2 regions of the Streptacidiphilus alkalitolerans genome follow, and region 2 is predicted to be linked to the other one. Evidence: riboswitches for the same ligand, from Rfam matches in the RefSeq annotation. Region 2 holds a riboswitch; the other holds the start of a gene.
What was found. A riboswitch is a leader RNA that binds a small molecule or an ion and turns the genes downstream of it on or off. The one in region 2 is predicted to bind thiamine pyrophosphate.
Positions count from the first base shown of each region.

Region 1: another riboswitch for thiamine pyrophosphate. It lies ahead of ACEZDG_RS17070 (purine-cytosine permease family protein); the one in region 2 lies ahead of thiO (glycine oxidase ThiO).

Region 1 is NZ_JBHEZX010000006.1:427,190-432,810, reverse strand. It holds gene ACEZDG_RS17085 (DUF5926 family protein) at 1-274, opposite strand, end outside; gene ACEZDG_RS17080 (ATP-binding protein) at 432-1,034, opposite strand; gene ACEZDG_RS17075 (glycerophosphodiester phosphodiesterase) at 1,330-2,145, opposite strand; gene ACEZDG_RS17070 (purine-cytosine permease family protein) at 2,315-3,697, opposite strand; TPP riboswitch at 3,694-3,805, opposite strand; gene ACEZDG_RS17065 (S1C family serine protease) at 4,033-5,621, shown strand, end outside.
Region 2 is NZ_JBHEZX010000011.1:183,188-188,808, reverse strand. It holds gene ACEZDG_RS24510 (thiazole synthase) at 1-679, opposite strand, end outside; gene thiS (sulfur carrier protein ThiS) at 689-898, opposite strand; gene thiO (glycine oxidase ThiO) at 895-2,115, opposite strand; TPP riboswitch at 2,110-2,220, opposite strand; gene ACEZDG_RS24495 (NAD(P)/FAD-dependent oxidoreductase) at 2,261-3,493, shown strand; gene ACEZDG_RS24490 (Rv2175c family DNA-binding protein) at 3,533-3,898, shown strand; gene thiE (thiamine phosphate synthase) at 3,895-4,560, shown strand; gene ACEZDG_RS24480 (polyprenyl synthetase family protein) at 4,580-5,621, opposite strand, start outside.

The DNA of each region.
Region 1 (5,621 bases), on a different contig from region 2:
CGGCCAGGGCCTCCGCGGTCAGCGTCAGCGGCACCGTGGCCGCCGGGACCAGCTCGCGCAGCGCGACCCAGTCACCCTCGCCGGGCAGCCCCTCGAACGGACGCGCCACCAGTTCCTGTACGGCGTGCGAGGCTTCGCGACCGTGGCACGCCTTGTAGCGGCGGCCCGAACCACAGGGGCACGCTTCGCGTGCGCCGACGACCGGGATCTCCCCGGTGGCGGCGGCGGTGGACTGGGCGCGGGCGGGCGCCTTCTTCGCGGGCTTCTTGGCCATGGTGCGGATTCTCCCGGTGGGGCGGCTCACAACTTTCCGCCCCGAGCCTAGTGGTGCCGGGGCCAGGTCGCGTCCGGTCGTGTACGACCCCTGCGGTTTCCGCGGCCCCAGGTGGTGGCCGGTGGCGGTGTGCGGTGGCCTCGGCGGTGGCCTCGGCTCAGACGGCGCTCTGGGCGCCGTTGTGCTCACTGTCCCCACGCCGTGCGTGGCGGGCCCGTACCGGCAGCACCGCCCACACCGTCACCTCGCCCGGCGCGTCCCGTACCCCCCAGTCGCTGGCCAGCTGTCCGACGATGCCCAGGCCGCGTCCGCCGCGCGCGGTCAGCGAAGGGCTGCCCCGGCGGGGGCGGGTCGGGCCGCCGCCGTCGGTGACCTCGACCGTCAGCAGCCCGTCGCTGTGCAGCTCCCAGCCGACGACCACCCGGCCGTCGTCGGGATAGCTGCCGTCCTGCTGATCCGGGGCCGGTGCCGTGGCTGATGCCGGGGCCTGACTCGAGGCCGGGGCCGGAGCCGGTGTCGACACCAGTTCCAGGATCGGGGCCGGGACCTGCAGCGGCTCCAGCGGCCTGGCATGCCGACAGGCATTGCTCAGGAGTTCGGAGAGTATGAGGACGGCATCCTCGATGACGACATCCGGTACCTGCTGCCCGGCGAGGTCCTTGCGAAGCCGACGCCGTGCAGCGCTCACACTTTCTGGACCATGGGGCACCGCCATGGTCGCCGAAGAAGTCGGCACATCTCGCGCTACCACCAGCGCCACCCCCGGACCTCCTCCTCAGCTGTCAACCAGGGTGTGGATGCCCGGTGCGAGCACAGCGGAAACGAGAATAGAAGGACCGCAACAAGCCTTCTTGACGTGGCAAACAGAACCCTCGGTACTCATTTCACTATGCGTAGCCATGTCGTCACTGAGGGTTTATCAAAGGCAGTGAAGAATGGCGGAGCGGGGATTTTTCGGCCATTTCCATGCGCGGTTCCCGCGCCTGTTCCTGCGCCCGCGTACGCCCGTCGACCATCGACGAGAACGCGCTCTCCCGGTGTTCGTATCGTCGGTACTAACGCCCCAGCTGGTCAAGTACCTGGCGTGGATGATTGGTGATGATGGCCTCGACGCCCAGCCGCAGGCACAGCTCCACGTCCTCGGGATCGTCCACCGTCCAGACGTGCACCCGGTGCCCGGCGCGGTGCAGCGCGGCCACGTAGCCGGGGTTCTCCCGGACCAGGTCGATGCCGGGGCCGGCGATCCTCGCCCCGTAGGGCAGGCTGCCGTCCCGGAAGCGCAGCGGGACCCGCTCGGTCAGGAAGACGGTGGGGACGGCGGGCGCCAGCTCCCGCACCCGGCGCAGCGACAGCTGGGAGAAGCTCATGATCCGCACCGGGGAGCGCTCGCCGCTGCTCGGGGTGACCAGATCGAATCGGTGCAGCAGTTCGAGGAGTTTGCGCTCCACGAGGCCCGCGTAACGGGTGGGGTGCTTGGTCTCGATGGCCAGCTCGACCCTGCGGCTGGAACCGGTGGCGAGCTCGAGCAGCCGCTCCAGGGTGAGGACGGCGGTGTGCTCCTCGTCGGCCCAGTCGACCGGGTCGCCCTTCCAGGAGCCGAAGTCCAGTTCGGAGAGCTGGGCCAGCTCCAGCGTCGACACCACGCCCCGGCCGTTGGACGTCCGGTCCACCTTGCGGTCGTGCACACAGACCAGATGGCCGTCGGCGGTGAGCCGGACATCGCACTCCAGGGCGTCGGCGCCCTGGTCGATGGCCAGCTTGTAGGCCGCGAGGGTGTGCTCGGCGAAGGTGCCGGAGGCGCCCCGGTGGGCGACGACACGAGTGGCCTGGCGGTTGGGGAGGACAACCGGGGTGAGTCGAACGTTGGACACGGGACCACGATAAATCGTGCGCCGCCCGCACCCCGGTTGCCCCAGGTGAACACTGACCAGGTGTCCGGTAAACGCCGCCGGGCGCCACCGCCTCGGCCGGCTGGCTGGCACCGTTCCGGCCGCCCGCCCCGCGCCCCGCCCCCCGCGCTCCGGCCCCCGCGGCCCCCGCTCAGTGACCCTTGCGGAGCAGCGGTGTCAGGGCCCAGGTGAGCAGCGCTGGGACGACGAAGGAGAACAGCGACGCCGACGTCCACACCTGCGGCTGGAAGTGCAGCGCGTTCTGCGCATGCGTCCAGAACGTCGGCCACCAGCTCGCCCAGCCGGTGAGCTCCGCCGGATAGATCAGCTGGTAGACCACAAAACCCACCGCCCAAGGCAGCAGCGTCAGCCAACGCGTAGGCGCACTCTCCGACAGGTCCCAGCCCCCCTCCCGTCGCCCCGCTCCGAAGAAGAAGTCCACCGCCAGCACCGCGGACAGCGGCACGAACACCGCCCCGATCAGGCCGAGGAACGCCTCGTACCCGCTGAAGTCGGTGACCAGCAGCGCGAGTCCGGTCACCAGCGCGCCCAGGGCGACGGTCAGGATCCGCCGGTCGATCCTCGGGAAGAGGTTCTGCACCGACATCGCGGTCGAGTACACGTTGGCGAAGGACTGGTCCGCCTCCCGCAGCACCAGGACGGCGAAGAACACCCAGCCCGCGGTGATGCCCATGAAGGTGGTGAAGATCTTGTCGGCGTCGCCGCCCACCTGGAGCAGCGCCATCAGCCCCACCACGTAGCACCAGACCTGGGAGACCGTGTACCCGCTGAACGCGCCCCAGAAGGAACTGCGGGTGCTCTTCGCGTGCCGGGTGTAGTCGGCGGCCAGCGGCACGAAGGAGATGGAGACCGCGATCACCGCGTCCACGGCCGGCAGGAAGCCGGACCAGCTGCCGTCCTTGGGGGACGGCACCCCGCGGCGCAGCAGTTCCACCGTGAAGAACAGCATGGCGATCCCGACCGCGACCGCCACGTACTTGCGCAGCACGGCGATGGAACCCAGCGGACGGATCGTCATCGCCGTCGTCAGCGCCCCGGCGGCCAGGACGTACAGCCAGTGCGGGCCGCCGTCGAAGAGCGCGTTCGCACCCATCGCGATCACGGTCAGCTCGAACACGCCCCAGCCCAGGCACTGGACGATGTTCAGCACGGTCGGCAGGTAGGACAGCCTGGTGCCGAACAGTCCGCGCAGGATCGCCATCGCGGGCGCGCCCGCCCTGGTCCCGATCACGGCGGCGACGCCCAGCATCACCGAGCCGATCACCGTGCCCACGACGACCGCGGTGAGCGCGGCCGGGATGGAGAGGTTCTTCCCGTTGACCACCAGGACGGTCGCGGCGCTCTGGAAGCCGATCAGGCTGACACCGAGGTTGGTCCAGAAGGCCGCCTGGTCGCGGAACCCGAGCGTGCGCGGCGGTTCGGTGTCCAGAATGAGTGGGGCCTCGGCCCGAAGCCCCGGTGTCCCCTGTTCCAGGACAGGGGTAGGAGAAGGGGACGGCGAAACGGACGTCATGATGCTTTCAGCTCCCTACGCCGGCATTACCCGGTCAGGTTCAAGCGGTCGGCACCCCGTTCGGCGCCCTCTCAGCCTGGAATGGTCCAAGCTCCCGCGTATGTGTTCGATCGACATCGTAGGGCCTGCCCAGCAGCAGGCCAAGGTCCCGTCCGCGCCTTGGATGAGGCTGGGCTGAACCGTGGATGAGTGAAGCTGTGGGGCGGCTAAGGAAGCTCTCACATGCATGCGCTATAGATGCGGTCAGGGGAATTAGCGCATGGCTGACCCTTACGATGCCCTGACAACGGGTGGGCAATGCTATGGGACGCCAGTCCCACAGGAGGAGGTCATTCGTGAGTACCGAGCACGAGGGCGGGTACGCCGGGTCGCAGCAGCCCGCCCCCGTCGACGGGGCAGCGGCAGGGCCGTCCCCCTACGCGCAGGAGCGCGCCGTGCCGACTGACGCCGCGGACGACACCGTCGTCCAGCCGGTCTCACCGCCGGTCGACCCGACGCTCGCGGGATTCCCGCCACCGGTCGTACAGCCCCAGCCGGCCGCCCCGGCCCCGGCCGACGCCGGCGTTCCGGCCCCGGTCCCCGCCCCGGTCGCACCCGCAGCGGTCGCGGCACCGGCGGCCGAGGGCGGGTACGAGAACCCCACCGTCCCGTCGGCGCCCGTGTCCGAGCCCGCGCCCGAGCCCGCGCCGGCGTTCACGTCCGAGCCGGCACCGGCAACCGCGCCTGTGTCCGCGTCCGGATCCGGGTCCGCACCTGACTTCCCGCCCGCGCCGGCCCAGGCCGCGTACCCCGAGCACGCTCCCGCCTACCCGGCGGACGCCCCGGCGTACCCGCAGCAGCCGCCGGTGTACGGCGCCCAGCAGCCCCCGCACCAGCCCCCGCCGTACGGCAGCTATGCCGGTGGGGACTACCCGCCCTCCGGCGAGGGCCCTTACGCTCCCTACGGCACCACCCCGCCGCGCAAGAAGCGCCGCGGCGGCCTGATCGCGCTGCTCGCCGCGACCGCGCTGGTCGCGGGCGGCATCGGCGGCGGCATCGGTGCCGCGTTGGAGACCCACAACAGCTCGGACGGCTCCACCGTCGTGTCCACCACTGTGGACCCGAAGGCGCTCAGCCGGGCGCCCGACAGCATCGCCGGAATCGCCGCCAAGGCGCTGCCGAGCGTGGTGACCATCTCCGCGAGCAACTCGCAGGAGTCCGGCACCGGCACCGGGTTCGTCTTCGACACCGACGGGCACATCCTGACCAACAACCACGTCGTCGCGCCCTCGGACAACGGCGGCAAGCTGTCGGTGAAGTTCTCCGACGGCACCAGCTACCCGGCGACCATCGTCGGCCGCGCCTCCGGCTACGACGTCGCGGTGATCAAGATCGACGGCACCCCGAAGAAGCCGCTGGTCCCGCTGGCGCTCGGCAACTCCGACGCGGTCGCGGTCGGCGACACCACCATCGCCATCGGCGCCCCGTTCGGCCTCTCCGGCACGGTCACCTCCGGCATCATCAGCGCCAAGAACCGCCCCGTCGCCTCGGGCGATGAGACCGGCGCGCAGACCTCGTACATGAACGCGCTGCAGACCGACGCGTCGATCAACCCGGGCAACTCCGGCGGTCCGCTGATGAACTCCTCCGGGCAGGTCATCGGCATCGACTCGGCGATCCAGTCGACCGGTCAGAACAGCGACACCGGCGGCCAGTCCGGCAGCATCGGCCTCGGCTTCGCGATCCCGATCAACCAGGCCCAGTGGGTCGCCCAGCAGCTGATCAAGACCGGCAAGCCGACGTACCCGATCATCGGTGTGCTGCGCGACGACAGCTACCAGGGCACCGGCGCCAAGATCGCCGCCGCCCCGGTCCAGGGCACCCCGGCGATCACCGCCGGCGGTCCCGCGGACAAGGCCGGCCTCAAGCCGGGCGACATCATCAC
Region 2 (5,621 bases):
CGGCGTGCCGCATGGCCTCGGCCATCAGCGCCGGGTGCTGGGCCCGGGTGACCGCTGTGGCCAGCATCACCGCGGCGCAGCCGAGTTCCATCGCCAGCGCCGCGTCGGAGGCGGTCCCCGCGCCCGCGTCCAGGATCACCGGGACGCCGGCCTGCTCCACGATCAGCTGGAAGTTGTGCGGGTTGCGGATGCCGAGCCCGGAGCCGATCGGGGAGCCCAGCGGCATCACCGCCGCGCAGCCCACCTCCTCCAGCTTCCGGGCCAGCACCGGGTCGTCGTTGGTGTAGGGGAGGACGGTGAAGCCGTCGTCGACCAGGGTCTCGGCGGCGTCCAGCAGTTCGATCGGGTCGGGCAGCAGGGTGCGCTCGTCCGCGACCACCTCCAGCTTCACCCAGTCCGTGCCGAGCGCCTCGCGGGCCAGCCGGGCGGTGAGCACGGCCTCCCCGGCGGTGAAGCAGCCGGCCGTGTTGGGCAGCACCTGGATGTTGTTGCGCCGCAGCACCTCGAGCACCGAGCCGCGCGCGGCCGGGTTGACCCTGCGCATGGCGACGGTGGTCAGCTCGGTCCCGGACAGCCGCAGCGCCTGCTCCAGCACCTCCAGGCTGGGCGCGCCGCCGGTGCCCATGATCAGCCGGGAGCTGAAGCTGCGGTCGGCGATGGTGAGGGTGTCGTCGGACATGACGGGTGGTCAGCCTCCCTGGACGGCGGTGAGGATCTCGACCCGGTCGTCGGCGGCCAGCGCGGTCGCGGGCCAGGCGCCGCGCGGCACCACCGCCTCGTTGACGGCGGCGGCCACGCCCGAGGGCGCGGCGCTGAGCTCGGCGACCACCTCGGCGAGGGTGGTCCCGGGGGCGATGTCGCGGGGAGCGCCGTTGATACGGATGGACAGGGCCGTCATCGGGTGGCCTCCTGGAGTGCGGGGACGGAAGAGAAATGGGTGGAAGAGAACCGGGCCGGGGTGAACGGGGCTGCCTCGGGCGGGAGTTGACCGGTCGCCAGATAGGCGGCGACGGCGTCCGCGGTGACCGGGGTGAGCAGCACCCCGTTGCGGTGGTGCCCGGTCGCGGCGACCAGCCCCGGCAGCGCGGTCGGGCCGAGCAGCGGGGCGTTGTCGGGGGTGCCCGGCCGCAGCCCCGCGCCGGTCTCCAGCAGCGGCAGCTCGGTGATGCCGGGCACCAGCTCATGGGCGTCGCGCAGCAGCTCGTACACCCCGCCCGCGGTGACCACGGTGTCGTAGCCCTGCTCCTCCATGGTCGCGCCGACGACCAGCTCGCCGTTCTCGCGCGGGACCAGGTAGAGGTGCACCCCGCGGACCACCGCGCGCAGATTGCGGGACAGGAACGGGCCGCCGGGCAGCGGCGCGCCGTCGGTGCGGGTCATCCGCAGCCGCAGGATCTGGCCCTTGACCGGCCGCACCGGCAACTGCGCCTCGGGCGGGAGGCCGGGGATCGCGCCGGACCAGCTGCCGGCCGCGAGCACGGTCTGCCCGGTGGTGAAGGCCGTCCCGTCCTCGGCCAGGGCGCCGGCGGCCCGGTCGCCCGCCGGGTTCAGCACGATCCTGGCGGCGGCCGAGCGGTGGATCCGCACCCCCGCGCGGACGCAGGCCTCCAGCAGCGCCGCGCCCAGCCGCCGCCCGTCCACCTGGTGGTCCCCGGCCACCAGCAGCCCGCCGCGTACCGAGGGGGCCAGCATCGGTTCCAGCCGCCGGCACTCGCGCCCGGTCAGCCACTCCGCGGCCAGGCCCAGCCGCTGCTGGAAGGCGTGCTGCTCGCGCAGCTCGGCCCGGTCGTCGGCGTCCAGCGCCACCGCGAGGGTGCCGCAGGCGCGGTAGCCGGTGGACAGGCCGCTCGCGGCCTCCAGCTCGGCGGCGAAGGCGGCGTAGCGCTCGTTGGAGGCGATGCCGAGCCGCAGCAGCGCCTCCTCGCCGTACTGCAGCTCGGTCACCGGGGCGAGCATCCCGGCGGCGACCCGGTTGGCGCCGCGGCCGGGATCGGGGTCGAGCACGGTGACCGACAGGCCGCGCTGGGCGCTGCGCCACGCGGTGGCGAGGCCGATGATGCCGCCGCCGACGATCAGCACCTCGCTGTCCCGCTCGGTTTCCTGGGCGCGTTGCATGGGGTGCGCGCTCCCTTCGCCGGCATGACCCGGATCAGGTTCGGACGGTCGGAGGCCGACTGCCTCCCTCTCAGCCCGGTACGCCGGGCTCCCGCGGATTCTGCGGTCCACTGTAGTCGCGGGCCCGCGCCCGTACAGTGACGGGATGCGGATCGTGGTGGTCGGGGCCGGGATGGCCGGGGTGCAGACAGCGGTGGCCCTGCGCGAGCAGGGGTACGACGGGGAGCTGGCGGTGCTGGGCGCGGAGCCGCACCTCCCGTACGACCGGCCGCCGCTGTCCAAGGACGTGCTGCTCGGCAAGGCCGAGAACTCCCGGTTCGAGCTGGACTACGGCGCCCTCGGCATCGACCTGCTGCTGGACCGGTCCGCCACCGGCCTGGACCCGGACGGCCGCAGGCTGCGTACCGACGCCGGGGAGCTGGACTACGACCGGCTGGTGCTGGCCACCGGTGCCCGGGCGGTCGCGCTGCCCGGGCAGCCCGCCGCCGCGCACCTGCTGCGCACCCATGACGACGCGGTCGCGCTCAGGGCCGTGCTGCGCCCCGGCGCCCGGCTTGTGGTGGTCGGGGCCGGCTGGATCGGCGCCGAGGCGGCGACCGCGGCCCGGACCCTGGGCTGCGAGGTCACCGTGGTGGAGGCGGCCCCGGTGCCGTTGGCCGGGGCGCTCCCGGCCGAGGTCGCCGAGCTGACCCGGCGCTGGTACGCCGAGGCCGGGGTCGAGCTGCGGACCAGCACCGCGGTCGGCGGCATCGTGGACTCCGAGCAGCGGCTCGAGGGCACCGGCGGCAGCGCGGTGCTGCTCACCGACGGCACCGAGCTGGACGCGGACGCCGTGGTCGTCGGCATCGGCGCCCGCCCCGACACCGGCTGGCTGGCCGGCTCCGGCATCAACCTGGACGACCGCGGCGCGGTGGCGGTCGACGCCGCGCTGCGCACCTCGGCGGCCGGGGTGTTCGCGGTCGGCGACTGCGCCTCCTTCCCGTCCGCCCGCTACGGCGTCCGGCTCACCGTGCACCACTGGGACAACGCGCTGCAGGGCGCCAGGCTGGCCGCCGCGAACCTGCTGCACCCCGGTCCGGAGGCGGATCTGCCCCGCTACGACCCGGTGCCCTACTTCTGGTCCGAGCAGTTCGGGCGGATGGTCCAGTACGCGGGCCACCACAGCCCCGGCGACGAGCTGCTGCTGCGCGGCGACCCGGAGGCCGACGGCGGCTGGGGCGCGCTGTGGCTGCGCGGGGAGGTCCCGGTGGCGCTGCTGGCCGTGGACCGGCCGCGCGACCTGGTCCAGGGACGGCGGCTGATCGAGCGCGGAACACCCCTGGACCGGTCCCGCGCGGCCGATCCCGCGGTGCCGCTGAAGGCCGCCGCACGGGCGTGATGGTGCGCGGGGGCCGTCCGGGATGGCACGCTTGGGGGTGTGAGCCAGATTGATCCCAGAATTGACGCCCTGATTCCCGCCTGGATGAACGTCCCCGAGATCGCCGAGCAGTGGGGCCTGATCGTCACCAAGGTCCGCCGCCTGGTCGACGACGGCACCCTGCTCGCGGTCCGCCGCGGCGAGAACAACGCCCTGATGGTCCCGGCCGCCTTCATCGGCCCCAACGGCACCGTCAAGGGCATCACCGGCCTGGTGACCCTGCTGCGCGACTGCGGCTTCTCCGACGAGGAGATGCTGGAGTGGCTGTTCACCGACGACCCCTCGCTGCCCGGCACCCCCGCGCAGGCCCTGAACGAGAACCGCGGCACGGAGGTCAAGCGCCGGGCGCAGGCGATGGCCCTGTGAGCGGAGCTTCCGCGCGGGCCGCCCTCGCCGGCGCCCGGCTGTACCTCTGCACCGACGCGCGCCGGGAGCAGGGCGACCTCGCCGAGTTCCTGGACGCGGTGCTGTCCGGCGGTGTGGACATCGTCCAGCTGCGGGACAAGGGCCTTGAGGCCCGGCAGGAGCTGGCGGCGCTTGAGGTCCTCGCGGACGCCTGCCGCCGGCACGGCCGGCTGCTCGCGGTGAACGACCGCGCCGACGTCGCCCACGCCTCCGGCGCAGCGGTGCTGCACCTGGGGCAGGACGACCTGCCGGTCGCCGCGGCCCGGGCGGTCCTCGGCCCGGAGGTGCTGATCGGCCGCTCCTGCCACGCCGAGGCGGAGGTGGACGCGGCGCTGGTGGAACCCGGCACCGACTACTTCTGCACCGGCCCGGTCTGGCCGACCCCGACCAAGCCGGGACGCCACGCACCCGGCCTCGGCCTGGTCGAGTACGCCGCGAAGCTGCAGCCGCAGGTGGCGCCGGAGCGCCCGTTCTTCGCCATCGGCGGCATCGACCCGGGCAACCTGGACCAGGTCCTGGACGCCGGCGCCCGCCGCATCGTGGTGGTCCGTGCCCTCACGGCGGCGGCCGACCCGCACGCGGCGGCGGCCGAGCTGGCCCGCCGGGTCCGCGAACGCGACTGACGGACCGCGACTGACGGACTCAGTACCGCCTCGCCGTGGCCGCCGCGGCGAGGCGGTGCAGCATGCGGCGGGCGGTGGGGTCGGCCAGCGGGGCGGCGTCCAGGGCGGTCAGCGACTCCTCCAGGAGCCGGCTGATCCGGGCCTCGACCCGCTGCGGGGCACCGCTGCGGGTGATCACTCCGCGCAGCAGCTCCAGCCCCGGCTGGTCCAGGTCGGGCGCGCCGAGCAGGTCGTCCAGCAGCCGGGCGTCGGCGCTGCCGCAGTGCTCCAGGGCCTCGGCCACCAGCAGGGTGCGCTTGCCCTCGCGCAGGTCGTCCCCGGCCGGCTTGCCGGTGAGCACCGGGTCGCCGTAGACGCCGAGCAGGTCGTCGCGCAGTTGGAAGGCCTCGCCCAGCGGCAGCCCGAACGCGGCGTAGGCGCTGGTCAGCGCCGGGTCCGCGGCGGCCAGCAGGCCGCCGAGCTGCAGCGGGCGCTCGACCGTGTACTTCGCCGCCTTGTAGTGGATCACCGTGCGGGCCCGCTCGACCGCCCCGTCCGGGCTCGGCGCGGCCGGCTCCAGCAGGTCCAGGTACTGGCCCGCCATCACCTCGGTCCGCATCAGGTCGAACAGCGGCTTGGCGCGGCGCACCGCGGCCGGGTCCAGGCCGCAGTCCGCGAGCAGCTCGTCGCACCAGGCCAGCAGCAGGTCCCCGAGCAGCACCGCGCTCGCCGTCCCGTACCGGGCGCCGTCGCCGCGCCAGCCGCGCTCGGCGTGCAGCGCCTCGAACCGCCGGTGCACGGACGGCAGGCCGCGCCGGGTGTCGCTGCGGTCGATCAGGTCGTCGTGCACCAGCGCGCCGGCCTGCAGCAGTTCCAGCGCCGCGCAGGCCGTGACCGCGCCCTCGTCCGCGCCGTCGCCGCCGGCCCCGCGCCAGCCCCAGTAGCAGAACGCCGGGCGCAGCCGCTTGCCGCCCCGCAGCAGCTCCCGCACCGCGTCGCCGACCGGCGCGAGCTGCGGGGAGACCGCCGCAAGCACGGCCTCCTGGTGGTCCAGGAACCGGGCCAGCGCCCGGTCCACCCGC